2 regions of the Evansella sp. AB-rgal1 genome follow, and region 2 is predicted to be linked to the other one. Evidence: riboswitches for the same ligand, from Rfam matches in the RefSeq annotation. Region 2 holds a riboswitch; the other holds the start of a gene.

Region 1 (9,010 bases), on a different contig from region 2:
TATTTTTTGCGTCCAAAAAAAGTGTTGTGCACATATAATTTGCTGAAACCGCACATATAATTACGAAATCCGCACATATATTCCGTGAACCTGCACATATATTCACGCAACCCGCACATATATTCCACAAACCCGCACATATATCAAAAAGAAAAAAGCAAATTAGCTTTAAATCAATTTTAAGTTGCGTAGAATTTATAAATGTTACGTAGAACTCAACTGATATCCAATAAAAAAAGGATGGATCCCTAATTCTCCATCCTCAACTTGAATATTAATTCAACACAACAATCTTTCTCGCTGTTCCCTGGGCTGGGTAGGAATGAAGAACAGCTCCTGTGTGCCAAGCTTCCACAGACATGCCATCTTCAAACACATCGAAGTCCAACGCTTCTCCACCTTGATTCACAATTTCCGAATACTCATCAAAGCTAAACCAAATTTCGTTTTCTATTAAGATTCGTTCAAGCTCGTGATCGATTTTCACGATGGCACCAACGATATCAGGTTCTTCTCCGAGATCTTGAATCTCAATGGTGAGCATCTCCGGATCAATGAGCTCTTCGATTTCCTCCACTTTGTCCTGGGAAGAACTAGGGAGAGTAATGAATAACTTATTTTTCATCACATCAATCCAAGAGGAGTAAATATTCGCTTCCTTATACAAATTGTGTTCATTTAGAAGTTCTTGAGCACCCTCTAATTCCTCATGGGTAAACTGTACTCCTGCAAAATCAAGCTCATAAGCTACTTCCCAATGAGCCTCTATGAACTCTTTTATTTCATCCGTTCCATCAACCAAGTTAATCACAAGCCTATTACCATCCAAATAAAAATCTCCGTGTGCAATGTCATGTTTCGTTAAAAAGGGTCGTAAATCCTCTACGTCACGAATGGCATCAAAATCTGCATCTGCATCAGAAGCCCCACTATCAGGCGCCCGATCCCCTGAACGACCCGCATCTCCCGTAGGTTCGTCCATATCACCAGTACCACATCCTGCTAGGAAAACAAAAGTCACTAAACTAAACATAGCAATTTTCCAATATTTCATTTCATATCACCTCGTAATAAATTGTGTAAGTTAGTTGTGAAACGATAGAAAGCTAGGAAAAGTTTCACCTTTCTTTACAAAAAAATACCCTTACCTAAATGGTAAGAGCAGAACTTATGGAAGACTTGTTTCGTATGTAGTAAACTATTTTATCATCGTAAGACAGAAATATACACCATCCTACTTGCTTCATAAATATTGTTTTTATCTATAGGAAACTACCTCACTAAGGTGCAAAGGTTTACATAATCCAAAGCCTTGTCCAAAGGTAACTCCAAGATCTAATGCTATTTCTTTTTCTAACTCGTTTTCAATTCCTTCTACAATGATAGGAGTGTAAATGTCGTCTGCATAGTGAATGAGATGCTTCAATAATAGTTGCTTCTTTTTGGATATATGCAAGTCCCTCATTAAAAACTTATCTAGTTTGATGTATGCAACGTCCAAGTTCATCAGTGACTCTAGGTTTGAATAACCTTTTCCTACATCGTCAATAGCAATCTTGACATCGAGCTTATTCAGTTGTTCTATCTCATTTTGAAGTACCTGGTAATCAACAGTCAGCTGTGATTCAGACACTTCTAGTATAATTTCTTGACTTTTCAGTGTACCATCACTGATAATCTTTGTTAGAAAAGGAAGAAAGTTTTGATTAATAATTGTCGATGGGTAGACATTTAAAAACAAAATTCCATTTCTTTTCGTTTTGCCTGCTGATTTGTAGGCAACGATGGCTTTATGGATGGACCGCATATCCAATTCATAGAGCCTTTTCTCGTTCACTGCTTCCTGAAAAACATCCATTGGATTCTCATACATGTCTGTCCGCAATAGAGCCTCATAACCAAGAACTTTATTTTCCCTTAAGTGGTAGATAGGTTGGAAGCAGTGGGTGAATTGCTCTTGCTTTAAGAATTGATAAAACTTTGCATTCAAAACTTCGCACTCCTTATCTCGTGATGTAATAAAAAATGCACACCCAAAAAACAGGGCATGCATAGGCACTCTCCGGTTTTTCGGTAACTTGGCAGCCGTAGTTCTCACTTTAGGCCCATAGCTTTGCGTCCATATGTTTCCATATGTTTGCCGTTGTCGAAACCAAATATGAATAATTATTTATATTATAATTCAATAGTTACAAAAGTCCAATACTTTCGACAATTTTCGCCAAGTGTATAGGTGAACAAGGGGGAAAAGTACTATTTAGTTACCTGAAGTACAATTTGATAGAACATGTCTCTTCCTATTATTCTAGTAATAAGAGCATAATTATATGTAGTAGCGTGTGTTGATTGTTTGACTGAGTAAAAAAAGAGAGTGCTACCAATTAAAATGGTGACACTCATTTTTGGATTAGGTATGTTTACCTTCCATATAGGATGAAATTGTAGGAAACGAAGGATTTCGCTATCAATGACTTGACGATAAGCCACGTTTTTTCAAATATAATTTATGAATCGCCCTGTTGATCTACTTGTTCAAGAGCTTTTACAATATGATCTTTCAGAGGATCTGCAAGAGTTGATACATATAATGTACTTAAATGATATCTGTCGCGATAAACTAATACATTACCAATAACTGCGTGACACAATTCATCATCGCATAGGTAATCAGTTAAATCTGCGAAATACACATTGCTTGGCAAGCCTTCTGTATTTTCCCATGGTGGATTCTCTGATAAAACATTTTCCCTTGGAACAGCACAATCTTCCGCACCATTTACTTCTACACACTTTGGAATATCTTCCGGCATGGATGGATTGTCTCGGATCCCAAAGATAGTAGAAATTCCAACAAATTTTTCCCACATCTCGATGTATCCGTCAGGTATTGTGGCACCACTACTTACATTAGCTGTTGTAAAAATTAAATCTGGTGGGTTTTCTAATAAAGGTTCAACAACGTGTTCATTCCATTCAACACAAGAATCCCTTAGCAATCCATCAAAATCCTGAGTCGAGAATCTACAAGCATTCTTATTATATACATCAATCTGTAAGTTCAATTCCTCCGCAAATTCTTCTAATGCAGTAAACCAATGCCCAGTACGAGAGCCACCTACAAGACCGATAACAAAATCTGGATTGTTTGTTTCACCGTAAGAACATACTTTTACGCCTGGATCATCCATGCGAACAAAACAACCATCGTCATGATACGTAGGCATGGAACTGTTTGCATCAAGAGGTGTACCGATTGGTTGTACATCTTCTGCCGCAACTACATTTTTAAAAAGCACGTGAGCACCAGGGTAATCTTCAATGACAGCTTGTTGTCTAAATGCTTCTTCCACCTGTTCCAAATGTAAATCCCAATAGCTGTTTGCGGCTAAAACTGGAAGGAGAAATAGTAGTAAAACGAAAGCTATTTTCCTTTTTGATTGTTTTAATGACAATCCTCTAATCGGAGATTCCACTAATTTCGTCGATAGAATAGACAAGAGGAATGTAAGGCTAAGTATAGCCATCCCCCACAGTATGGTAACGGAATCTGTTCCGAAGTAGGCATAATAAAAGATTAAAAGTGGCCAATGCCATAAATAAAATCCATAAGAAATACTTCCGAAAAACATCAGAGGTTTTGAGCCCAAAAGTTTTTCGACCCCAAATTTAGTTCCGTTCTCTGACGCGATAATAATGAGTACAACACCAGATATCGGTAATAATGCTGCGTATCCTGGGAATACGTTTGACACAGGTAATAAAATACCTGTAAAAGCAATAATACTTAAGCCTGCCCAACCAATGATGGTACTTGCCATTTTGTTGAGAGATAAATAGGGAAGTAGTAATGCTAAAATTCCCCCTAAACTAAATTCCCACACACGAGCAAAGGTGTCAAAATAAGCCCAAGGTTGATTTTGAGAAGTAATAAAAATAGAATAGGTTAGCGATGTAATAAAAATAGTAATTAAAACGAATAATAGAGTTTTGCGAAGGGGCGTTTTAAACACTTTTTTTGCAAAAACAAACGCTATGAAAATGATAAGTGGCCAAGTTAAGTAAAATTGACCTTGAATAGACAATGCCCAAAAATGTTGTAATGGACTTGCTGCATTATTTTGAGCTAAGTAATCTACAGCGTTAGTAGCTAACAGCCAGTTTTGAAAATAAAAAGCTGATGCATAAATTTCCGACATAATTTGTTTCCACTGAACTTGTGGTAAAAGAAGAAAAGATAATATAGTAGAAAAAAGAAGAACAATAAGTGCAAGAGGGAGTAACCTTTTTCCTAAATTTAAAAGATATTCAGAAAGGTGAATTGTTCCATCTCTCTCCATTCTAGAAAGTAAAGACGTTGTTATTAAATATCCAGATACAATGAAAAACACGTCCACTCCACCAGAAACAGAGCCTAACCATATATGGTAGATTGCAACCAATAATGCAGCAACAGCCCGGACACCTTCTAACTCGGGGCGAAACTTCTTTTCAGATCTTCGTAAGTCACCTGTATTTACTAGAGTCATTTCCGTTCTCTCCATCTCATTGTGAATTCTATGAATAAAAAGGAAGCACGATGTCCATTTTAAACTAAGATACTACCTGCATCAACGAGTAATTCTCATTTACAGTTGGGGGGCATTATAAAGGTGGTGTATTTTTGGATACAGTACTCGATAACTCAACTCAAAACTATCAATAGGCATCTATATTGTTAAAACTTATAATCTTTATTTATCATTCGTGGTTTGGATAATTTCAAAAGATAGAGATAGAAATAAGATATTTTACGTTAAAATTCGTAAAAACTTTCAAACAAACCCATTTTGTACTATTAGTTTTCATAATATTGTAACAAATAATATAAAATGGAGTTTAGGTTCTTAAATCGCCTTCCATAAGCGGATGTTGATTAATACAGTCATGTTATTTTTGGTATATTAAGGAAGATATCGAGGGAGCTACAAGAAAAAGTCCGTATATCTAGTGATTCTGTAATGATATCTAACAAAATTATTACAATAATTTAACATATTGGAATGAATTAGGGATTTCAAATAAAAATTTGATGTGATACAATACGTCTATGGTTGTGGAAAGACGATGAAATGGGTAATTAGGAAGCTTTCTCGTTCTGTTTCCGCCAAAGTTTTTTTGTTAAGTCTGTTAGGGAACTGTTGGTATTTCAATAATAATGAGTGATCAATAGAAGACAGGTGTTTAAGCCTAAGCCCGCAAACTTGTTTCTGCACCTTTCTTCTAAAGAAACAGCATTAGAAAGAGATTCCTAGTATTCCGTAACAACTTACTCAAAACAGCTTCGGTTGTGACAATGGGGAAGTGGATTAATGTCACAATTACATCATAGACTTAGCATAAAAGATAAGTTTGGTATTATTCATTCATTAATATCAACTAGCTCGGTTCTTCTTTCATCTAACCTTTCTACAAATGGAATCTATTACCTTTATATAACGTTATAAAGGTAATAGGTACCACAATATGATATCGGATGAGTAAAATGAACGTTAATATAAATCTCTACATAAGGAAGAGTCCTAATTTATTAGGGCTCTTTTGTTTGCTGTTAATAATAATAGAAGTTTAGTAAGGCGTTGGCGTTATTTAAGAGAGTATGATTATTTTTACCGATAGAATCTATTGAAATTGTCTGTTATTAAAAAAACTACTAAATATAATACTTCGAAACTTTCCCCCATAGCGAATGACCAAATTTTATAAAAGTAAAATAAATAGGCATATTTCCAAAGAGCTAAGAATAAAATCATTTTTGTATGGTTATTATTTATTCGACAAAATAAAAGGAGGAATCTAGAAATTAATGCGAATAAAAAATATGAAAAATAACAATAAAAAGAGTTTATTAAGTATGTAAATACAAACAATTTCTTATTGAATCTAAAGAAAAAACATAATTTTTCAGTTTATTTTAATATTTTACTATGAAATTTTTGTTTGATATTGTAAAATAATAGACAGTATTTCCCTATAAGATTAGCATAATCTATTTTTTCTTATAAATATAGAGAAGTAATATAATTCCCAAAATTTGTTGACAAAACATTATGGGGAAATTATACTAATCTTGCGGGTAATATAAAAGGGCTTAGCTAGTTTGTGAGACTATCAACCTAACAATAGTAGGTTGTAACTATCATAGCTAGAGAGACTTAGTACAATTATGTACATAATAAAAGGAGGAAATAGTTACATGGCTTATCAACCAAAGTCTTATCGTAAGTTTTTAGCAACAGGTGTTGCGGTAGCTGTAGCAGCTACAACAGTAGCACCAGCTGCATTAGCAGCAGAACAAGTAAGTTTTACTGACACGGATAGTGTTAAAGAGTGGGCTGGAGACGCTATCGATTATTTAGTAGGAAAAGGTGCGATCAATGGTCGTGGGAATGGAATTTATGATCCTCAAACAGCGATCACTCGTGCTGAAGCTGCAAAAGTATTAGCTCTTTCTCTAGGTTTAAATGTAGATGAAGATGCAAAAACGGAATTAACTGATGCTACTAATCACTGGGCTTCTAGCTTTATTGCTGCAATCCAAGATCAGAAGCCAGGTGTAATCAATGGATTTACTGATGGAACTTTCCGTCCAGACCAAACAATTACACGTGAACAATTATCAAAAATGATTGTTGAAGCATATGGATTAACTAAAGATGAGACTGCAATTGTTTCATTCTCAGATGTTTCTGGTTGGGCTCAAGAATATGTTTACACACTTGCTAGTTTAGGTGTAGTTAACGGATATTCTAATGGAACTTTCCGTCCTGGAAATGATGTAACTCGTGCTGAAGCAGCAGTATTTGTTCACAGAACTGAAGTTGAAGAAGTGCGTTTAGAGGTTGAAACTTCTGAGCCTGTAGTAACTAGCGTTAGTGCGGTTAATGCAAAAGAACTACAAATTAAATTTAATCAACCAATTGATAAAGATTCTGTAATTGTTAATGCTGGTACTGATAATACTTTAAAAAGTGCGGTATCTGTTGTTGCTGCAAATAGCAATGCTGAAGCAATTACATCTTCAAACTTAAATGGAAGTTTAAGTTCGGATGGTAAAACTCTAACTATCACTAATATTAGTGCTAGTGAATACTTCAATGGTGACTACACAGTTACAGTTGATGGAGCGAAAGCTTTCAATGGAGTAACTGTTAAAGAATATATCGCTAGACTATCAGTAAACGATACTGTTGCTCCTACAGTAACAAATGTAGAGTATGATGCTGTTAGTGATCAAGTGAAAGTTACTTTATCTGAAGCAATAAAAGCAAATCCAACTGTTTTAAGAGTTAATGGTACACCTGTTAGTTTTACAAATGCAAATACTGCACCTGTAACTGAACTAACGTTTGCTAGACCAGCTTCTTCATCTACTGGATCTAGTGCATCAATCTATATTGCTGGCGCTGAAGATTTCAACGGGAATGTTTTAGCAGCTTTCAATGGTTCAGTTACATTCACTAGAGATGCTTCTGCTCTTGGGGTTAAATCATTTACACAGTATGATTCTAATACATTAAGAGTTGAATTTAACAAGAAGTTAGGTAGCAAAAGTGGATCAACTACTATAGCTGATTTAAATGCGACTTTAACTGTTTTAAAAGATGCTGCTCCGTTCACGGACTATAGTATAGAAGCTGCTCCTGGAGATACAACTGGAACTAAATTTGATATTAAATTTAATTCTAATACACTATACGGTACTGGAAATAACAAAGATTTAACATTATTATTAGCTAGTAATGGATTAGTAGATTTATTTGGTAACAATAACCCTGCTTCTACATCTACTTATAAAATGGTAAAAGATACTGTAGCTCCTACTGTTGCTGGTACATCAGTTTCTTCAGACAAAAAGACTATTACCGTTACTTTTAGTGAAGGTGTAACTCTTGAAGATGCTAACAAGTTTATCGTTCGACGCGATGGGATTGCTACTACTGGATTAACTTTTACAGAGGATGCAGATGATAATAAAAAAATTAACATTACAAAAAGTGACAATACTGCTTTTGTAGCTGGTAATTATTCAATTCGTATTGAAGCGTCTGCTGTTGCTGATCTAGTAGAACGTAATAAAAATACACTAGCTACTACAACTGCTACAGTGTCAGCAGGATCATCGACAACAACTGACTTAGTGGCTACTGTATCTAGTGTTGTAACTGAAGCAAACACATTTGAAGTTTCTTTTTCAGATAATGGTTCTCTAAAAGAAGTAACAACTGCAACTGCTTTAAATGCTTCAAATTATAGATTAGATGGTCAAGCACTTCCAGCTAACACAGATATATACTTTAAAGATGCTGATAAGCAAGTGGTAGTAATTGTATTACCAGCTAAATCAGTTAATATTGGTGAAGTAGGAACTGGTACAAATGCAATTCTATCAGTTTCTGGTGTTAGATCTGCTGATGGAAAAACTGTCGTTTCTACAAGTGGAACGGTAACAGTTGAAGATAACACACCTGCAACACTAACATCTGCTACAAAGAGTGGGAATTCTGTAATTGTTACATTCAGTGAAGCAATTAATCCTACTTCTTTAAATGCAACAGATTTCGAAATTACTACATCAACAGGTTCTACTGTAGCGACTACTGACTATACAGTAATTCCTGTTACAGGGAATACTAGTCAGGTTCAAATTAACTTCACTACAATTCCTTCTGGTGCAATTACAGTTAAAACTGCTCCTGCAGCGACATTAACTTTAACAGATAGCAATTTATTAAAAGTTGCGTCTGGTTCACAAGTAGTTGCTAATTAATATGGTATAAAAAACTTTGGTAGGTTATCCTACCAAAGTTTTTTTATAATAAGTCAATAAACTATACTCTAACTGACAGGGCTCTATACAGAAAACAGACAAACGGTGCTCTCCAATCTACTATTTTTGAAATGTTTTGTAATATACAGTGGATGAATAGAGTTGTCACATCACGAAATAAGTCATATGTGTAGATATTATTAG
Region 2 (21,118 bases):
ACTATCCACAGGTTCATAAGGAGAAAGAATAACATTTATTACGTTTGCCGAACGTAATCCTACACGTTTTCTAATAAGTTTCGCCTGTTCGTATGTATTTTTTATATCAACCTTTACATCACGGCTCCAATCAAAATCCTTTTGGGCAAGTCGAATAATTTGGAATGGTTCTTTTCGGTCATCTTCCATCCAGACTTCTTCACCATTTTTATGAATATAAATTACTCTCATACCCTCATGGTTTATTAGGTGGTTAACAATTTCCCAATAACGAATTATTACATCCAATTTATTCATGGAGCAACCCTCCAATTCCTCTTAACCGAGTAAAAATCCCACTCTATTTATCAAAGTTTGCAAAAAATAACCGAACTTCTTCTAATGTATGAAATTCCTTAACAGGTTGATGATTTGTCTTTCGCTCTTCTTTTCTTGTATTTAAGAAAATGGAATCCCATCCAGCTTCCATCGGTCCAACTACATCATGCAGCCATGAATCACCTATATACAGTAGTTCAGCAGCTTTTATGTTTAATCTTTCCTCGGCATACTTAAATATTTCTACCTGCGGTTTTGCAAAACCTATGTCTTCTGAAATAAAAATATTTTCTCTCTGAATCCATGGAATCACACCTAAATGGTTTATTTTATTTTTTTGAATAGTACTTTTCCCATTTGTTAAGACTGCTATGTTCCGTTTCAACTTTTTTAGCAGATCAAGCAAAGGAAATAAACTAGGGAATGGCTCACTAAAATTATCTATGGATTTATCATAATAAGAATGAAACATAGAAGCAGCACCATCTTCACATGGTAAATGTAACTTTTTCATCGTTTCATTAAACCGTATCGTTCTATATTCCTCTTTCGACAACTTCTTATTTTCATACAACCCCCAATATTTATCACAATTACGTTTGAATACAGAAAAAAAATATTCAAAAGAAACGTTAGATTTCACGCTCCATTCTTTACACAAGTATAAATCATAACAAGCCTCTATTGCACGTTTAAACGCCTGCTCATGACTAAACAATGTATTATCTAAATCAAAACATATTCCTTCCCATTTCAAGTATCTCACCCCCATTTATGCGAAGTTACTATGAATAAAAAAATCCCGAAAATTTCTCGGGATTAACGTAGCATTTGATACATCATTTTCTCTCGAACTGCAGGGATGCGCATAACTAATGCTACTGAAAGACGGCGTAACCATCTTTTTGATAAAAATGCATTGATAATGCGGTATCTATTACGTAAGATACTTCTAACTCCAAAAAATATACCAAGCAAGAATAATATTCGTTGCATGTGAATCCCTCCTATCGTCTTGAAGACACTCAAAAATTCGCTTTTATCTTTGTATGAGTACCCTCTAATTGAAAAAGTTCCTTTATCTTTTTCAATGCCTTCCTGTTATTAGGGTGGATCAAAAATCAAATATTATCCTTGTGTAGAAAAAGTTCCATTAACACTATTTGACATTAGCTAGACTTCAGTTAGAATGTTGATGCCTTCTACTAAGGCTTAAAAACAGGAGCCATTGCCTCTTTTAATACTTTTGCAGAATGATGTAGTTGTTTCATTTCTTCTTCGTTTAAATCAATCTCCATTACTCGTTCAATACCATTTTGACTAACAATTGCAGGTACACCTATATAAAGGTCATCTAACCCAAATTCTCCCTTAAGCAGTGTAGAAACAGTTAATATGGAATGTTCATTTCGTAAAATTGCTCTTGTTAATCGTTTTAATCCCATTGCAATTGCATAGTGTGTTGCACCTTTACGCTCAATAATATGGTAAGCTGCATCACGTACATTAATAAAGATCTCATCCAAATCTTCTTTTTTTGTATCAGGCTTATTATGCTCAATATAACGATCAATAAGCTCGGAACCAATTCTTGTTTGGCTCCAAACAGGTAGTTCTGTATCTCCATGTTCACCCATAATATACCCGTGAATGTTACGTACATCCAAATCAAAATATTGACTCAGTAAAAACCGAAACCGAGCTGTATCAAGAATCGTACCAGACCCTATAACTCGTTCCATTGGTAATCCTGAAAATTTCCAAGTTGCATAAGATAAAATATCCACAGGATTTGTAGCTACAATAAATATCCCTTTAAATTCATTTTCCATCACAGAGCCTACAATGCCTTTAAAAATATTCACATTCTTCTCAATTAAATCTAATCTAGTTTCACCAGGTTTTTGATTAGCACCAGCTGTAATTACAACAAGATCAGCATCTTTACAATCGGAATAATCGCCTGCCCAAATCTTCATAGGTGAACCAAAAGGGAGTCCGTGATTTAAGTCCATCGCATCCCCTTCTGCTTTTTCCTTACTCAAGTCTAGTAATACCATTTCATCTGCTACATTCTGATTTATTAATGAAAATGCATAACTTGATCCCACAAAGCCTGTACCAATGATCACGACACGCGTCGTTTTGCTTCCATATACCATAATTGCATTTCACCTTTCTTTAACCGATATTTTAAGACTTATATTAACAGGAGGAACAAAAGTGTGTTTGGATCCATCTAAGCTGTAATATTCCCAAATAAATAATTACTATCATAGTATCATCAGATCAGTATCTTTAATAATAATTTGCACAGGTATATCATGATTCTCATTAGGAACAACCTCTACGAACTGAAAATCGTAGCATAACGAACAGGTTTTCATACTCTTACCGTGTAAAAACCTATCATAATATCCTCCACCATGCCCTATTCTATACCCCCTTCTATCAAATACTATGCCAGGAACTAGTAGTAAGTCCATATCCTCCGGATGATATTTTTCTGTTTTATTAGGGATCGGTTCTTTTAAACCATAATAACTTTCCTCCAACTGATGAAAGGATGTGATCCGATAAAAAAGGAGTTTACGCTCCTTAGGAATACATTTAGGTACAACAACAGTTTTACCTTCCTCCCAAGCGTGGTTAATAATAGTATATGTATCTATTTCATGTTCCATAGAAATTGTTACACCAACGACTTTTGCAGCCTGCCAAGCAGGTAACGAAAATAACCTTTGTTGAATAACATTATCTCTTTCTTTTTTTTCAGCCAACGATATACACTCTAATTTCTTTTTTACTTTTTCCCTTAAATGTTTTTTATTCAATTTGTATCACCCTATAATATGTAATAAAAAAAGCGCAAGGCGCCCTCTCAGGACCGAAATGCAAATGTTCTGGACGATAAAAAGTGCTTTTTACTTTTTAATCGGCCAGGTTATTTGACACGAGGTCCTGGCGCCTGGAGCTAGACAACTTTCTAAGTCCAAAAATGTTATACTTTCTTTTAAAAAAGAAAAAGAGTAACAAAAACTATTAAAGTTTTTTGTTACTCTCGTTGTTATTACTTTGTTTCACGGTGCAACGTATGACGTCCTAATCTTGGGCTATATTTTTTAAGCTCAAGTCGGTCAGGGTTTTGACGTTTATTTTTAGTCGTAATATAGTTGCGATCGCCTGTTTCTGTGCAAGCTAACGTTACTTGTACACGCATATTTTCTCCCTCCAAATCTCTAAACTAACTCATACCTTAAAATAATAGCAAAAAATGAGGCTAGAATCAAGAGAAAGAAAATTCCGATTATTAATTAGATAATCTTTGGTTCAATAATAAGTCACGATATTGAGAATGTAACTCCTCTAACTCTTGTAGATTAGAACTTTGAAATTCCCATTCATATATATAACTAGACGAAGACGGATTAATATTTAATTCAAGCTCTATTGCCCATCCATTACTCTCTTTTATTAATGGTTGAAATTGCAATGGAATACCATCAAGCCATTTTTGAAGATCAACCTTATCTGTGCAACATATAAAATTGGAACTATACTCTGTTACTCCCCCATACAAGCGGTACCCTTTGCCATCGAATATTATTAAAGCTTCCTTCGAAGGGGAATAATAAACAACTGGTTTTTCACTATTACTAGTAAGATCATAATTTATTAGTAGAGAAATACTCACTGATTCATCTTTTTTATTATGAAAGACTAGTTTATTTAGCTTTTTACCTTCTACTTTCATCGGTAACTGTATCCATTTCCAGCTAATGTTATTATTTTCTCCTTCTCTATAATGATGAAAGTCAAAAGGATTAAGAACATCTATCATCACATTACTTGATTTTAAAGCATATTTTTTTTTATACTCAACGGATAATTTTGGTAATACAGACAATACAATCCCTCCTCGTATTTAAAACTTGTCTCCTTCTTATTTTTGAATATCGATCGTTGTAATGTTTTTATTTATATATTTATCTTACCTAGAGACAGCCACTCCAACAAGAAGGTATTTTTGTCAGTATCTGTCATACTTGTCCAACATTCTGCTATTGTTAGGAAAGTTTTTATAAAAAAATAAAAAAAATGTGTATTAATATTGACCAGTTGTTTTTTTCTACAATATTCTAGGTAATTTTTGTTATTTTTCTAATTGCATCCTTTATATAGCGCCTTTTTACGACAAACAGGTCCTAAGACATCTAGTTAGATATTTTCTTTTATGATATAACTAAGTAGTTGTACTTTTTTATGAAACTTTAAACGGAGGAAAATAGTATGCAATCAACAATAATTGGATTATTAATACTGTCCATTTTACTTTTTGTTTTGTCCATCTTCCAAAAGGATCGAGGAAAAGAAGTTGAAAAACAGATGGAAAACTTGTCTATTCAACTTATGCAGGAGATGTATCAAATAAAGAAAAAAGTATCCTTACTAGAGGAAGAATTAATGGTTAATTCAACTAACTCTTTAGAAAATATGTCGTTAAGTCATGGGACCAAATTAACAAGAGACGATGTTTTGGCTATGTACGAGGAAGGAAATACAATCCAAGATATCGCAGCATTAACGAATTATAGTGAAGTGGAAATTGATGAACTACTTTCACAAAAAGTATAAGGAAGGCAGGAATATATTGTGTCAATAAAACATCAATTACGTGGTACAGCAGTGGGAATTTTCATTGCCACCTCCACTTTTGCTGCAACGTTTTATATGGGGAATAGTAATAATGGAGAAATTACACCTGAACAAGCAATTACGTACTTAGAAGAAGATCAATTCATTGTTCTTTCCGCAGATGAGTATCATAACATACAAACGGAACTTGCTGAACTACAGGAAGAATTGCAAAGCATTACTATGCAACAAGAGGAAGAAGTAGAATCTACAGTAGAGAAAGACTTCACGGAAGAATCTAATACAGTAGAGCAACAAGATACAGAAGTAGCAAAAGAAGAGTTTACCATTGAAGGCGTATTGATAGTAAGTGAGGGAATGACTACTAGAGACATCGCTGAACAGCTGGAAAGACTACAAATAATAGAAGATGCTCGTGAGTTTGAAAGGTATATTTTAGAACTAGGAATAGACCGTAGACTAAGAATGGGTGAATACAACCTAACAAGTAATATGAGTCATGATGAAGTTATCTCTGTCATAGCAGCCCCTAACTAACTTATAAAACGGTATAGATAAGAATAAATCCCGTAGAACCTTCTACGGGATTTTTGTACCTTTATTCGTTTGTATCCTCTTCTTCCTCCTCTTCATCATCTATAGTAATCTCCATGTATTCCTCGCCAGGTTTTAATGGACCACGACGTTTTTCTTTCAATTCAAAGTAAGCATCCAGAACTCTTTTAGAGATAGCCAGTGAGACTCCCCCCTCATCTACATGCATACCGTGAACGACTACGGAAAAAGCCACTTCTGGGTTATCATAAGGAGCATAACCTACAAACGTTTGATTGTGAGCATCTCGTCGATTAACTCTAACCTGCGCAGTTCCCGTTTTTCCAGCGGGATTATAAGATGCTTGCAAAGCTCTACCAGTGCCACGATTTCCGTAAACAACTCTATGAAAACCATTACGTATTGTATTCATATGACTTTCATCAACGTCTACCTTATTTAAAATTTCCGGCACCATTTGCTGAGATATAGGACCTAGTTCACGTTTATCCGGTAACGGTTCTCTTATTTCTTTCACTACACGAGGAGCAATACGATAACCATCGTTGGCTATCGTCGAAACATACTGTGCCAATTGAAGTGGTGTATACGTATCATATTGTCCATAAGATAACATCAAAAGAAGCCCTGCAACAGACGATTCACCACCAAGACCACTCGATTCATTTGGAAGATCAATGCCTGTATTTACTCCTAGTCCAAATTGATGGTAATAGGAGCGTAAAGTTTCGTAACCAGCTTGAAAGTTGCCCCAATTTCTACCTGAGACACCTGGAATGTAATTTATTAACCGCATAGCCACTTCTACCATATAAATATTCGAAGATTGCTCTAAAGCAGATAATGCATCTACATAACCTAAAGGTCGATGGGAACGAATCATAGGTGTATTAGGTATATTGGTAATAGGTCTATCAAAAATCCTTGTATTAGCTGTTACTACGCCTGTATCAAGACCGGCTAAAACAGTTGCACCTTTAATCGTTGACCCTGGTTCGAATGCTTTTGTAAATGTGCCCTCGAAATCATTTTTCGTTTGTCGATTCTCCTGATCTAGGTAACCTACTAATGATAAAACCTCTCCAGTGTGTGGTTCCATCATAACAACATAAGCGTTTGGGTCTGCAATGTATCTAGATTCAACTTTACTTACCTCTTCTTTGACTATTTGCTCTATGCGCTGTTGTAGTTCCATATCAAATGTAAGTACAAGATCATTCCCGCGACTACCTTCATGAATTTCGGGGTTTCTTAACAAGTTCCCTCTACTATCCACCGCGTTTTCTTGTCGACCTTTTCTACCCGTTAGAACAGCTTCATACTGTCTTTCTATATAACTGGTACCTACTTCTTCATTTCTTTCATATCCATTTGCTAAGAAGTGATCGATATCGTCTCGAGGTATCGACCCTACACTTCCGAACACATTTCTTAACGTTTCATCATATACATACACACGTTTTGAATCATCTATAATCTCAACACCAGGTAAGTTCTCCAGATTTTCCATTATCTGTGCTGCTTCTTCGTATGTTATTCCAACCTTCACCTTATGTGGCAAGTTATTGTAACCAAGATTAAATTCTCTCCACAATAGAAACACTTCTTCTACTTCTTGTGTAAAAAATTCTTTTAATTCTCTCTCAGTTATTCTATCAATACGTTTTTGGTGAACATCACGATCATTCAATTCTAATTCATTCGCTTCTTCTAAAGTTAGCTTCGCAACAAAATCTTCACTATTCATTATGCCCCAATATTCTTTTCGATCACGATCTACACTATACCTAGGCTCTTCAATTGTAATATACTTATTTAATTTTTCAGCAGTTTCTATCATCTCATTTTGAGGAGTATTTCTATTCGTATAAGTTACAGTAAATAAAAGTTCATTATCTACTAGTATATTCCCAAATCGATCATACATAAGTCCTCTTGGCGCTTCAATTGGAATACTAAAGTTTATTGTTCGATCTAACTGTTCTTGAAACTCTTCTCCTTGGACTATTTGAACAATCCCTAGACGTAAAATTAATGCAGAAAAAAGTAAAAACACAAGAAAAAACAATATGTTTAGACGGATGGGTAAATGATTACGTTTCATTTTTTTTTCAGACATCGCACTGTTCCTTTCATAAGAATAGACACCTCTCACTAAGGTGTCTAACATGTTTGCCCGCAGATGCGGTTATCTTCCAGATTTCACGAACCCGCCTAAAAGCAGGTGGGTGCTCGCAAAAGTATTTTCATCTTCCTTACATAAAGGCATGATGTACATACTCTTATATAAAGCTCCCGAGTGAATTGGTGTTCGGTTCGACTTAAACTCGAAGTTCACCAACACCGCAGGCGATTCATTTCTTAAATTTACTAGTATTATATCATAATCGAACATATTTTCAATGAAAGTTCTAGAAAAAGTCTGTGAGTGCTAAGTGATGACAGAAAATTTTTACGCCAATACCATTAAATTTATTAGACATTTTCCCGATGTCTAATTGTAGATAAGTCAATCTTACGAATACACCAGTAAATGATAGTATGTCCTAACCCTAATATCGCTAAAGCAATTGGGATCCCTTTATCCTCACCTAGGAAGGAAATGAATGCTATTAGCGTTAAGATTGAGGTGATTCGACCACTATTAATAAAAAGTTCTCTTATTACAATATATTCTACTCTCATTTCTGCAGCTTTCCATGCACTACCTATAACGTCATAAGATAGGGAAGCATATGGAACAAGTAATAGAGGATAAGCAATGGAGATAGTTATTCCGTACAGAATCAACTTCGTAAAGGTAACATCGAACACGATAATAAAAATTGCTGCATATAGAATTAATCCTGCAACAAGGATCGATCTTTTTCGATATTGAGGTTTTATAAACCTGCCTACAAAGTAATAACAAACGAAGGATACAGCAGATGCTATTAGTCCGTACGTACCTATTGCAAGCTCGCTGCCTGTGGATACATAAACCCATACAACAATAACAAAAACAAAGCTTCCTTCACGAAGTCCTTGGAAAAAGTTAGCTCTCGTGATTCTTTTCCAATTCAAGTTATCTTTCCTTACCTTAAAAACATCTATTAGGTGGTATTGCCCTTTCGCAGACCGTCTGTTCAAAAAGAAACTCAAAATAACAGCTGTTACAAATAATCCTAAGGAAATAGCGAATATTACACGATAGCCTATTAGCTTTTCCATATTTGTAATAAGAAATCCCGCACTTATTGGACCAATCATTCCAGCGAATGAATTGAGTAACCCTAAGAATCCATTAAAGAAATCCCGAGTTTCAGGTTCCGTAATTTCAAACGTTAATACATTAAACGAAAGCCAATAAAAACCGGCACCAATTCCTAATAAACCTCCTAACAAAATGAGAAAATCCCCTGCATTTTCCCCCAAAAATAAGACAGTAAAGAAAAAGATTGATAAGAAAGTAACGCCCAATCTAAGAACGATTACCCGATCAATCTTCTTTGCCCATCTACCAGCTAAAAGAAAGGTTATTGGCTGCATTACAACTACCGATAAATTGTAATGAGCTAAATCAATAAACTCACCAGACTGTTTCCATAAGTATACATTTACGAAAGTGTTTGATAAGGCAATACTGAGTGCATACAAGCCCCCAATTATAAGGAGGACATTTAGATCCTTGTTTAACTCAATATCACCAACCATTTTTTGAACCCACTTCTTCATTAGCAGACTCTCCTTTTGCAGTGACACAACTTATTGTGCGCCATTAACAAAAGGATATTCACCGGGCTGTACTATAAAAAAACTGGCCACCCAATGGATAGCCAGTAATCTTTCTTATTTTGCTGCTGCAAAACGCTTCGCTACTTCGTCCCAATTTACAACATTAAAGAATGCGTCAACATAATCAGGGCGTAAGTTTTGATACTTTAAGTAGTAAGCATGCTCCCACACATCAACACCTAGGATAGCAGTCTTTCCTTCCATAATAGGTGTGTCTTGGTTTGGTGTGCTTGTTACTGATAGCTTGCCACTATCTACTACAAGCCAAGACCAACCAGATCCAAAACGAGTTAATGCAGCATTTTTGAATTCCTCTTTGAATTTATCAAAGCTTCCAAATGCTTCATCAATAGCACTAGCTAATTCACCAGTAGGAGCTCCCCCACCGTTTGGAACCATGATTTCCCAGAATAACGTGTGGTTATAATGCCCGCCACCGTTATTACGAACTGCTCCTCGTATGCTTTCTGGAAGTGCATCAAGGTTCGTTAGTAATTCTTCTAAACTTTTCCCTTGGAAGTCTGTTCCTTCAAGTGCATCATTTAGTTTTGTTACATATGTGTTGTGATGTTTCCCGTGATGAATTTTCATAGTTGTTTCATCAATGTGTGGTTCAAGTGCGTTGTGTGCATATGGTAGTTCTGGTAGTGTAAAAGCCATTTGTATCTCCTCCTTGTAATAGTTAAATATGTAAATATATGATATAAGCGCTTGATTGAGCGCTATTACCATCCATTTGGAAACTACCTTAAACATATTGCTAAAAGTAGTAATCTTTTCAAGATTTACATTATCAGAATTACCCTTCGGTTTCAAATAATAAACCTCAAAAATCAAATAAAAAATATAGTACTTTTAGATTTTAGTAATAAATTTCATTCTTGAATTGAAGATTTGGTTGTCACTCTTTAAACGGTAGCTATTACTTGCGTCCACAAAATCAACAACCATTCTCTCATCATAAACCCATTCATATTGTTTTTCATACCAAATTGGTATTGTATCAATATTTGTGGTCCCTTGAACAAATCTCTCCGTTGGTTCGATTATCTCAACCAAATGAATCACTCCACTTACAACACATCCACATCCATCATAATCGTACATTAGTGCTAAGTTATTCCTTTTTAACGTACTACTTTGTTTTAGCAACATAGTATATGCTTTTTCTGTTATTTCAATATACATACAACTCTTCCTTTCTGGTCTTTCAAAGGGTATTACCATTATTATAAATAAGATGAAATAAAAAAACGATCTATATGCTTGTAAAGAACAAACACATAGATCGTTATGTACGGAATATGGCGGAGGAAGAGGGATTCGAACCCCCGCGGGCTTTAACACCCCTGTCGGTTTTCAAGACCGATCCCTTCAGCCGGACTTGGGTATTCCTCCGCGTATTGAGTTTGGTGGACCCTGTAGGACTCGAACCTACGACCAACCGGTTATGAGCCGGTTGCTCTAACCAACTGAGCTAAGGGTCCAACATGGTATTATATGGTAGCGGCGGAGGGGATCGAACCCCCGACCTCACGGGTATGAACCGTACGCTCTAGCCAGCTGAGCTACACCGCCATATATATCTAAATTAATCAGCGACAAAGACTATAATAGCATGTATTATTAAAATAAGTCAATATAGTAACTAGAAAAATATACAATATTTTTATGATTTTATATATGAACATAATAAATAAGAAAGAGGCTGAGACAAAAGTGTTTCCATCGCTGAGAAATCCGAACGAAATGATACTTGCGTATAGTATTCTCTAAGGAAATATACTTCGCGTTCCGCGGGCGGCTGGTGAGCCGTCGAGTGCTGAAGCACTCCTGGGGTCTCACCCTTGCCTTTTGATCCCGCCGGAGTCATCGTATATTTCCTCCACTAAGGATACCTATCGTTCGTGTTCTCAGATTTACACTTTCGTTATGGCCCCAGCCTCTACCATTTCTATTCTTCTCCAATTACCGCTTCTGCAATATTTAACGCATGATCTCCAATACGTTCTAAATTACTAATCATATCTACAAAAATGATACCTGCAGATGCTTCACATTTCCCTTCATTCAAACGAATAATGTGTTTCTTACGTAATTGTCGCTCCATTTTATCAATCTTCTCTTCTTTTAAAATCACAGCTCTCGCTTCTCCTATATCGTTATTCTCTAAAGCTCGAATTGCTTGTCTTAAAGCATCAATCGTTAAATCAAACATTTCATTTAAGTCATCTAATGCTAGTCCTGATACTTTCACTTTGTTTGTAATCTGATATTCTGCTAGCTCAATGATGTTCTCCATATGATCTCCTACACGCTCAATATCACGAACAGTATCCATTAGCATAGAGTGTGTTGCAGAATCATGTGCCGATAACGAATTAGCAGAAATTTTTATAAGATAATCTGTAATTTTTCTATCTAAATTATTTATTGCATCTTCAAATTGGTATGTTAATTCAGCGTGTCGTTTTTGTTTATTTTTAACAAATTTAGATGTTTCTACAAGTCCTTGTTCAGAAAGCTCAGCCATTCGTAATGTTTCTTTCTTTGCTTGTCCCAACGCAATTGCTGATGATTGTTGAATAAGTGCTGGATCTAAGTGCTGTGCTTTATATTCTATGACTGTCTCGTTTCCAGGTATGATTTTTGTAACAATTAGGGCTAGCAATCCAATAAAAGGTAGTTGAATCAAGACATTAGAGAAGTTAAAAATCCCATGAGCAACAGCAATAGTCATTTCCGGATTTAAATTCCAAATCTTTTCTAACCAAGCGATAAAAGGAATATACAAATCCAATATTATTAGAACAATGATTGTTCCAATTACGTTAAAGATAACATGTGTTAATGCAGCTCGTTTTGCAGCAATGGATGCACCTAACGCAGCTAAAACTGCTGTAATGGTTGTACCAATATTGTCACCAAAAAGAACTGGAAGTGCAGCACTTAATTCCATTGCCTCTTGTGAATACAGTTGCTGTAAAAGACCTATAGAAGCTGATGAGCTTTGAACAGCAACAGTAAAAATGGTACCAATTAATACCCCTAAGAATGGATTTTCACTCATTGAAACGGTTAGTTCTGCAAACACCTCTAACTCCCTCAATGGCTTAAGCCCGTTCCCCATCAAACTAAGTCCGTAAAACAATGCACCAAACCCGAAGAAAACTTGTCCAATGTTATTGGCTCTTTTGTTTTTTATAAAGAAGATAAGAAATGTTCCCACCGCAATAATTGGTAAAGCATAGTCTGAAATTTTAAGACCGATGATAAATGCTGTGATCGTCGTTCCAATATTTGCTCCCATAATTACACCGATTGATTGACGTAATGTCATAAAACCAGCATTAACAAGTCCAATTGCTAAAACCGTTGTACCTGTAGATGTTTGCAAGAGAACTGTTACAATAATACCTGCTAATACACCCATAACAGGATTACTTGTAAATTTATCTAATATTTCACGAAGTCTGTCTCCAGCTGTTTTTTGAAGACCATCCCCCATATATTTAATTCCAAATAAAAATATTGCTAATCCACCAAAAAACATAAATAGAATATCTCTCAATTCCAAAAAACTCATCCCCTTGTTTTCAACATTATTCATGTTAGTTCGTCACTTACCCAATACTAAATCTCGAATGTTAATTGTTTGTTAATGAATTGTAAAGATTTTGTTAAGTTTTTTATTTAACATTCATAATCCTACATGTTTTCGACAAAAAATCAAATAGTTATTTAATATATTTTGTTAAAAAGATCATAAAAAATATGTTATCTTAGACATAAAGCTTTTCCTCATCATATATATTGAAGGATAAATTCAAAGGAGCCAATAATATGAACATATTTCAACAATTACTAAAAAGCTTGTACTCGCCCTCTACGATATCTACTTTTAGGTACCAAAAGATTGGCAAAACAATTCTTTATGTATTCACTCTCATGCTTATTGTTTCAATTCCACCTTCCTTTATGTTAGGTTCTGGGATAAACTCATTTTTCGTAAAAACGGAATTTCATCTTACAGAAACATTCCCTGATTTTGAGATTGTCAATGGTGTACTTCATGCAGAAAATAGTGACCCCATCATTATTAATGAAGATGAGGATGTTATTATATTCGACCCTTCTGGTAATGTCACTGCAAACGACATTAGCGAGTATGAATCTGCTTTTGCAATCTTGGAACGAGAAGCTATTTTCATTTCTGGTGGAATACAAGAATCTTTTCATTATCAGGAGTTTGGTCTGAACTTCACTAAATCTGAACTAGTATCTTTAGTTGATAGCGTCAGTGGTATTCTTCCACTCCTTATTGGTCTTTTATCCGTCTTTATGTACTTGTATTTAACTGCTTCCAAATTCGTTGGTATTTTCGCTCTTTCTGTTTTAGCTATTATTTTGAATAAAAAGAGGAAAACAAATTTAAGCTATAAACAAAATTGGACTTTATCTGCCTATATTGTTACTTTGCCGACGATTTTATTCGCTATTTTCGACATATTATATCTACAAATCCCTATTGCATTCACCATTTACTGGGGAATTGCTTTTGTTATTTTATTTAACGTATTTAAAGGAATACCAGCTCGTTCGTCATCAATGGATTCTAACTAATGTATAAAAATGTATTAAAAAACTGACTGGCAACTTATTAACTGTAATCTTTACGCGCTCTCCAAGCAATGTGCATAGTAGCTTCTGGAGAGCACATGTATTTGTTTTCAATGCAATGAATAAAAGAAAAACTAATTATTTTCCTCTTTACTAAGATTTGTGCTATTTACTGAACAAAAATGTGCTATATTTATATATATATACATTTTTCTAAAATTAGATATACAACGGACATTCTTACCTTACATAGTACGAATATAAGAAATATAATATAGAATGCATATAGGGTATGTTACAATACAAAGTGAAACCGTTAAAGGAGAAGAGATAATGATAGGAGAACGAGTAAAAAAATATCGTAAAGAATCTGGTATGACATTAACTGAATTAGCCGAAAGAGCTGGAGTAGCCAAATCCTATTTAAGTGCACTAGAAAGGAATATTCAAACAAACCCTTCTGTACAATTCTTAGAAAAGGTCGCAGTTGTTTTAAATATATCTATTGATCATTTAATAAAAGATAATGTAACTGATACCTCTTTAACAGAAGATCTTGATACTGAGTGGAAAGTTCTCGTACAAGAAGCAATGGATTCAGGAGTATCTAAAGAAGAATTTCGTGATTTTCTAGAATATAACAAATGGAAACTAAAGCAAAAATAAAAGATCTCTCAAGCTGAGGTCTTTTTATTTTTCTTACTTGATTAATGCCACCATCTCTTATTTGAATAATCATAACACTCCCTAACCTCTTATTAACTAACCTCTAAAAACTCACGTCTTTTATAACATAAGCATTTTTTCCAGTTTCTTTCACCAGTTCCATATTAGAAGTATTATAAAAAAATCTTATTTTTGTTCATTTTTTCTATTTAATGAACAAAAAACATCCATTATATCGTATTTACTCATGATTTCTTTTTTTTTCATTCTTTATAAAATACTTAATGTGCGATATAATGAACAAGGGTGTAATATAAAGATATGGAAGGAGGCGTGTGATGATTGGAGATATTATTCGAAGACGGAGAAAAGAAAAAGGAATTTCATTATCGGAGTTATCAAGAATGACAGGAGTTTCAAAATCTTATTTAAGTTATATTGAACGTGGAATGAAAAAAAACCCATCGATAGATGTTATTAAAAGAATCTTTCATTCATTAAATTTACCAATAACAATTCTATCCTCTTTTGATGAAAAATCATCCTCTATAGAGGATTATCAGTAAGATCAAAAATCGTATAATTCTATGTGTGAATTTTTATATCCTTTTATCTACATGCGCCAAATTAAGCATCCATACATATTGCTTATTATTACAAGGTTACTAGTCATAACTTACGCTTTTTAACTTTGGCTCTGTTAAACTTAGATGTTGATTTTACTACAGGTTGCTCGCTTTCCTAGGGCGAACCGCAAGCCTCCTCGGTCGTTACCTCCCTGCGGGGTCTCGCCTTTTCCGCTTTTCACACAGGAGTCTCGCACCTTCCGTAAAAATCAACATTGTATAGATATATCAACATTATCCTTTAACACAGCCTTAACTTTAATACTAATGTAAAAAACACCTTTAACAAGTAATGTTAAAAGTGTTTTTTACTTAACCAATGTTTTTAGCTGCCTTTTTGTTATGTAAAAACTCACGAATTTCTGTCGAACTAAGACCTAAACGAATGGCTTCCTTCACCAACATTACCCATTCCTCATCCAGTACCTTTTCCAGCTGTCTACCCATCCTCTTCCAGCCCCCTTCTACACGTTCCTTACTAGGCAACCCAGCCACCATAGACTTCTTACTTACGCACTTTAGTCCTTAGACCTGTGGTTTTGCGTCTTTATTTTTCAATAAATTTGCCATTATCTAGAAGAGGATGTGTCATAAAATGGTTAATACTAATATTATTAATTTACATTATATACGGAAATTTACATATGATTTGTGGAATCTTGTCAAACTAATAAAAATAAGTACATTTACCCATTTTTTCATTTTTTTACGATTAAAAACGACATTATTTTTTGTTTTCTCATTTGATGTTAGTTAGATCTTGATTATTATTGTTTGATTAATTACTGTTTCCCGTCAAATTTCGATAGTCCTTCACCCTACAAGCCTACATTTCATATTATTTTACATAGTAATGCCTAACTTGAAAATATTCGTATCAGAATAACTATGTAATACTATCTTTGTTGCTTTGAATTCCATTCGCTTCTGCCCACTCCCTTCCTGTTGGAACTAGCGTTCATTACAAGTAAAATCTTTCCATGACACAACTAGTTATCCACAGGTCATAAAAGTATAGTTTCCTGCTTAACAATAAAAAAACGTTCGAAATCGAACGTTTCTCTATTGTTATGACTCAGGAACTACGACAATCCTCGTACCGTCAACAGAAATTATTTTTACTTTTTTATTTGCTTCTAACCACAAATTATCAGTTGTTGCACTATATAATTTACCATCCACTTCTACTGTACCTGTGGGCCTAAAAGGTGTTTTTGTCATTCCTGTTTTTCCAATCAGCTCTTTATACTCAACGTTCATTGAATTATAGCCAAGCTCACTAGTTAGTTTTTCTTTCAACGTCATTTTTGACCACATATTTCGTGGAGTGAAGACTTTAGTAAATAAGTACGAAGCAGGTGCAGCTATTACTAAAGCCATTCCTACTAATACTCCATAGGTAATACTTGGAGCTGGTAAAGCTAATCCTAACACCATTAACAGCATTCCTACAATAGCGATCGTACCATCTGTTGTTACTTTCCCGTCAAATATTATTAAAATCAAACCAACGGCATAAAGTAAAACAACCCATAAACTAGCAGTTGCGGTTAAATGGTAGGAAAAGTACATCGCCATAATTACTACACCTAAAATTCCAAATAAACCCTTTACCCTAACCATAATTTCTCCAAAAATAAATAAAGTTGCAATAAAAACAACTAAAAAGCCAATGGAGGCATTTTCCAATATTTCCATTATTATTCCCCCCTCCAAGTAATTAATATTACTAATATAATATCAAATTTTTCCTGTTATGAATATGTACGTTTACAGTTATAAAAAGTTTCATTTTTTTACGGTGTTAATAAATTTCTCAATAATTCAATAAATGCAACCAGAACATCTAGAATAGAATGGATAAAGTTTTGCCCTTCATCACTAGAAATAAATTCATTTACATTATCATGAATTTCCTCTATATGTGATCTAAACTCTCCCCAATCTATATCCATATTCTCTAATCCTGATATGATAGATTCTAAATCATTGACATCTTCGTCTGTTGTAGACAAACCTAACTCCCTTGTTTTTTGTTCGATTATATTTTTCAACTCTTCTTTTGGATCTATCTCCTCTTTAGAAATAGTATCACTTATATCCGATAATAATTCAGTAAGGTCATCTACCTCTAATTTTCCACTTATTTCTGAAGAATTTATTATTTCTTCTAAATTAGAAATTTGATTTTCGTATGTCGTTCTAGACTCGATATTTTTCGCCGCTCCTACATCCATCTGAGAATTACTAAAGAAGAAAAAAATTGCGAAGATTAGGTATCCAAAAGAAATGAATCTTATCTTATCCATTTTATAAAAATTACTTTTTAATGTCATTTTTAGTCACACTCCTCATTACTATCTTTTCTTTACACTTTCCATCCATTTTAAACATAAGCCTTTCTAACGAATTTATTATTTTTATGGAATATATTTATTGGACAAGCATATTATTTTATAAACGTAAATTAAAAGGAGATGGAGAGTATATGCGCCCTATTCTTATTCTTAGTTTTATTATCTTTTTGGGTATTAGCGCTTATTATGACCTAACAGAGGGAACTATTCCTCAATCCCTTCAATATACAGAGGATAACAACGTTGAAAGTAACGGTTTAGAAACTGGCTCAAATGAAGCTATGAGCATACCCTATCAGGAAGTCATTGTGGAAGCAGGGCATACAGTTTATGGAATAGTGCAAGCTCTTCATGAGAAACAAGGCTTACGTTTTGCACCGCCAAAAGTTGTAGATGATTTTGAGGCTTTAAATCCTAACGTAAAGGCACATGAAATTATTATTGGACATACGTATCGTTTTCCACTTTATGATAACGAATAATTCTTAGCTCTTGCCACAACAGTAAAGTCGTTGTTACAATGAACAAGGATATCCAAACTTAAAATAACGATTTTATCACATAAAGGGGCGATACAGTGTGACCCAAATTATTCATAGAAAAAATACAAGACCAGTAAAAGTAGGTCCTATAACAATAGGTGGAAGTGATGAAGTTGTCATTCAAAGCATGACGATGACGAAAACTCATGATGTAGAAGCGACAGTAGCTGAGATAAAGAGACTTGAAGAAGCTGGGTGTCAAGTAGTACGGGTTGCTTGTCCTGATATGAGAGCTGCTGAAGCTATTCCTCAAATTAAGAAACAAATTAACATTCCATTAGTAGCTGATATACACTTTGACTATCGACTTGCTCTAAAAGCGATTGAAGGTGGAATCGATAAAATTAGAATTAATCCTGGTAATATAGGTAGAAGAGAAAAAGTAGAAGCTGTCGTAAATGCTGCAAAAGCAAAAGGAATTCCTATACGTATAGGAGTTAACGCTGGTTCATTAGAAAAGAAAATATTAGACAAATACGGTTACCCAACAGCTGAGGGGATGCTAGAAAGCGCCCTACATCATATCAAAATTCTAGAAGAGCTAGACTTTTATGACATTATAGTATCTATGAAAGCATCAGATGTACGACTAGCAATAGCTGCTTATGAATTAGCTGCTAAAACATTTGATTATCCATTACATTTAGGAATTACTGAATCCGGAACCTTGTTTTCTGGAACGATAAAAAGTTCCGCTGGGTTAGGAATATTATTAAACCAAGGAATAGGTAGTACCGTTCGTATCTCACTTAGTGCGGATCCTGTAGAAGAAATTAAGGTTGCTAAAGAATTACTTAAATCATTCGGTCTTGCTGCCAATGCTGCAACCCTTATTTCATGCCCTACTTGTGGTAGAATCGAGATTGATTTAATCAGTATTGCTAATGAAGTGGAAGAATATATTCAAAAAATTAACGCTCCGCTCAAAATTTCTGTTTTAGGTTGTGCTGTAAATGGCCCTGGGGAAGCCAAAGAAGCTGACATCGGTATTGCTGGAGCACGAGGAGAAGGCTTATTATTCCGTAAAGGGAAAGTAATAAGGAAAGTACCCGAGGCAGATATGGTGGAAGAATTAAAGAAAGAAATTGATAAGCTTGCGAAAGAACACGAAGAAAAACAAAAGCTTAATATGTAATGTAAAAAGAAGGTGCCTTTAGACACCTTCTTTTCTTTACACCATTTTTTATGATGTGACTTTTTCTGCACCTCTTTACACGCACGGCATTTTAGTTAGGTGACGAACGGTGCAAAAAATACACTCATGATAATGGAGAATGCGCTAATCACTATTGCAGTATAACCAAGACCCTTTTGATCGCGGTTAACAGCCATAAAACCAAGAATAAGCCCTGCTGCGCCAAATAGCACAGGTAAAAACAACAACGAGACAATGGATAATGCTAACGCAAAGGTTGCAATACCTCTTCCTCCTGTCGCCTCCGTATCAGCGTCACGAGTATCTTCTACATCATCGTCGATCACTTCTCTTCGCCCCATTAAACCTGCAGGTGGGGCATACTCTGCAGCAGTTTCTTCACGATAATCATCGTCGTTTCTTTCCGGTTCAATTCTTGTTTCATTATCATGTTCGTCTTTCACAACATGAAAATCCCTTGGGTATTTATTGTTATCAAATTGGGACATTCCTATTTCCCTCCTTTGCCATTGCGTGTACAATTAGTATGCCAAGGTGAAATCAGATTATCGATGACAAAGATTTCAAATCGAAACAAAGAAGGTGACTTTCATGAGAAAACGACGACTGGGAATTGATATAGATGGTACTGTAACAGACCCTGGAACATTTATTCCATATTTAAACAATCACTTCAACCAAAATTTAACGCTTAACGACCTTACACAATATGAGCTTTCCACTATATTAAACATTACAAAAGAAGACTTTTGGAACTGGATGAAAGAACATGAACCCACAATATATAAAAATGCTGAGCTTGCTATTGATGCTAAAAGCATTCTAACAAATTGGAAAAAAGATCACGAACTTTATTACATCAGTGCTCGACCAAAACATGTTCATAATCTTACAATCGAATGGTTTCTAAAATTACAATTGCCTTATGACCACATAGAGCTTTTAGGAAAACATCATAAATTAGAAGCTGTCAAAGAACATAACATTGAGGTATTCTTCGAAGATAAGCATGATAATGCATGCGATATAGCGGAAGAATGTGACATCCCTGTTATTTTATTAGACACTCCATATAATCGTGACCCAGTCCATAAACTTGTCTATCGAGCATACAACTGGAAAGAAGCAAAAGCAATAACAGAAAACATCTTTAATGAAAAGTAATAAAAAAAGCGCAAGGCGCCCTCTCAGGACCGAAATGCAAATGTTCTGGACGAACGAAAAGCTTAATCCGCTTGCATATCTGCGAAGAAAATTGTTCTTTCAGTTGAAAAGTGCTTTCTACTTTTCTAACTGGAAGGTTATTTTTGACAGCAGATAGCGGATGGAGCTAGACAACTTTCTAAGTCCAAAATAAAAAGGGGGAAGAAAAAGTGTAAAACACCTTTTCTAACACCCTTTTATATTTTCTATGTATGACATTTTTCACAATATCCATACACTTCAAACTTGTGACCCACGATTTTAAATCCAGGATCTCTTTCTATAAATGTATCCATAGGACATGCATGGATATGTTGTGTAATTCCACAGTCTAAACATATCAAATGATGATGATGACTTTCTGTCGAGCATGTAAACCTAAACTTCTTTTCTCCATCAAGTTCTGTTGTTTCCAAAATACCAAGTTCTGCAAACAAAGATAGATTTCGGTATATGGTATCAAAACTTAACCCTGTATATTTATCTTGCATATTCTCTAATACATCTTTTGCCGCTAAATATCTATCCTCTGTTGAAAAAAGAGAAAGCATATCTTCACGTTTGTCCGTATGTTTATATCCTTTCTCCTTTAAGATCTGCATTGCTTCCTCTAAGCGCATTTAATCTCCTCCATTTATATCTTAC

The links. A riboswitch is a leader RNA that binds a small molecule or an ion and turns the genes downstream of it on or off. The one in region 2 is predicted to bind cyclic di-GMP.
Region 1: linked by a shared signal. The riboswitch ahead of ACERII_RS24270 (EAL domain-containing protein) and the one ahead of ACERII_RS18795 (anti-repressor SinI family protein) in region 2 are both predicted to bind cyclic di-GMP.

What each region holds. Positions count from the first base shown of each region.
Region 1 covers NZ_JBGUAU010000046.1:19,685-28,694, forward strand. Annotated here, with positions in the region: gene ACERII_RS24265 (hypothetical protein) at 275-1,054, opposite strand; gene ACERII_RS24270 (EAL domain-containing protein) at 1,259-1,990, opposite strand; cyclic di-GMP riboswitch class I at 2,070-2,152, opposite strand; gene ACERII_RS24275 (acyltransferase family protein) at 2,505-4,526, opposite strand; gene ACERII_RS24280 (S-layer homology domain-containing protein) at 6,233-8,806, shown strand.
Region 2 covers NZ_JBGUAU010000025.1:11,711-32,828, reverse strand. Annotated here, with positions in the region: gene ACERII_RS18900 (rhomboid family intramembrane serine protease) at 1-297, opposite strand, end outside; gene ACERII_RS18895 (HAD family hydrolase) at 341-1,075, opposite strand; gene ACERII_RS18890 (sodium:proton antiporter) at 1,138-1,314, opposite strand; gene ACERII_RS18885 (L-lactate dehydrogenase) at 1,524-2,480, opposite strand; gene ACERII_RS18880 (5-formyltetrahydrofolate cyclo-ligase) at 2,592-3,152, opposite strand; gene rpmG (50S ribosomal protein L33) at 3,389-3,538, opposite strand; gene ACERII_RS18870 (hypothetical protein) at 3,629-4,225, opposite strand; gene ACERII_RS18865 (hypothetical protein) at 4,609-4,953, shown strand; gene ACERII_RS18860 (hypothetical protein) at 4,972-5,511, shown strand; gene ACERII_RS18855 (peptidoglycan D,D-transpeptidase FtsI family protein) at 5,573-7,648, opposite strand; RNA gene ssrS (6S RNA) at 7,699-7,884, opposite strand; gene ACERII_RS18845 (MFS transporter) at 8,005-9,243, opposite strand; gene ACERII_RS18840 (superoxide dismutase) at 9,358-9,963, opposite strand; gene ACERII_RS18835 (iron-sulfur cluster biosynthesis family protein) at 10,159-10,491, opposite strand; tRNA gene ACERII_RS18830 (tRNA-Ser) at 10,609-10,701, opposite strand; tRNA gene ACERII_RS18825 (tRNA-Ile) at 10,714-10,790, opposite strand; tRNA gene ACERII_RS18820 (tRNA-Met) at 10,805-10,881, opposite strand; gene ACERII_RS18815 (Na/Pi cotransporter family protein) at 11,258-12,889, opposite strand; gene ACERII_RS18810 (DUF1189 domain-containing protein) at 13,147-13,926, shown strand; gene ACERII_RS18805 (helix-turn-helix domain-containing protein) at 14,257-14,589, shown strand; gene ACERII_RS18800 (helix-turn-helix domain-containing protein) at 14,928-15,155, shown strand; gene ACERII_RS18795 (anti-repressor SinI family protein) at 15,528-15,662, opposite strand; cyclic di-GMP riboswitch class I at 15,694-15,793, opposite strand; gene ACERII_RS18790 (NfeD family protein) at 16,284-16,913, opposite strand; gene ACERII_RS18785 (DUF1002 domain-containing protein) at 17,012-17,551, opposite strand; gene ACERII_RS18780 (hypothetical protein) at 17,704-18,054, shown strand; gene ispG (flavodoxin-dependent (E)-4-hydroxy-3-methylbut-2-enyl-diphosphate synthase) at 18,152-19,249, shown strand; gene ACERII_RS18770 (hypothetical protein) at 19,345-19,758, opposite strand; gene ACERII_RS18765 (5' nucleotidase, NT5C type) at 19,862-20,434, shown strand; gene ACERII_RS18760 (Fur family transcriptional regulator) at 20,680-21,093, opposite strand; gene ACERII_RS18755 (metal ABC transporter permease) at 21,108-21,118, opposite strand, start outside.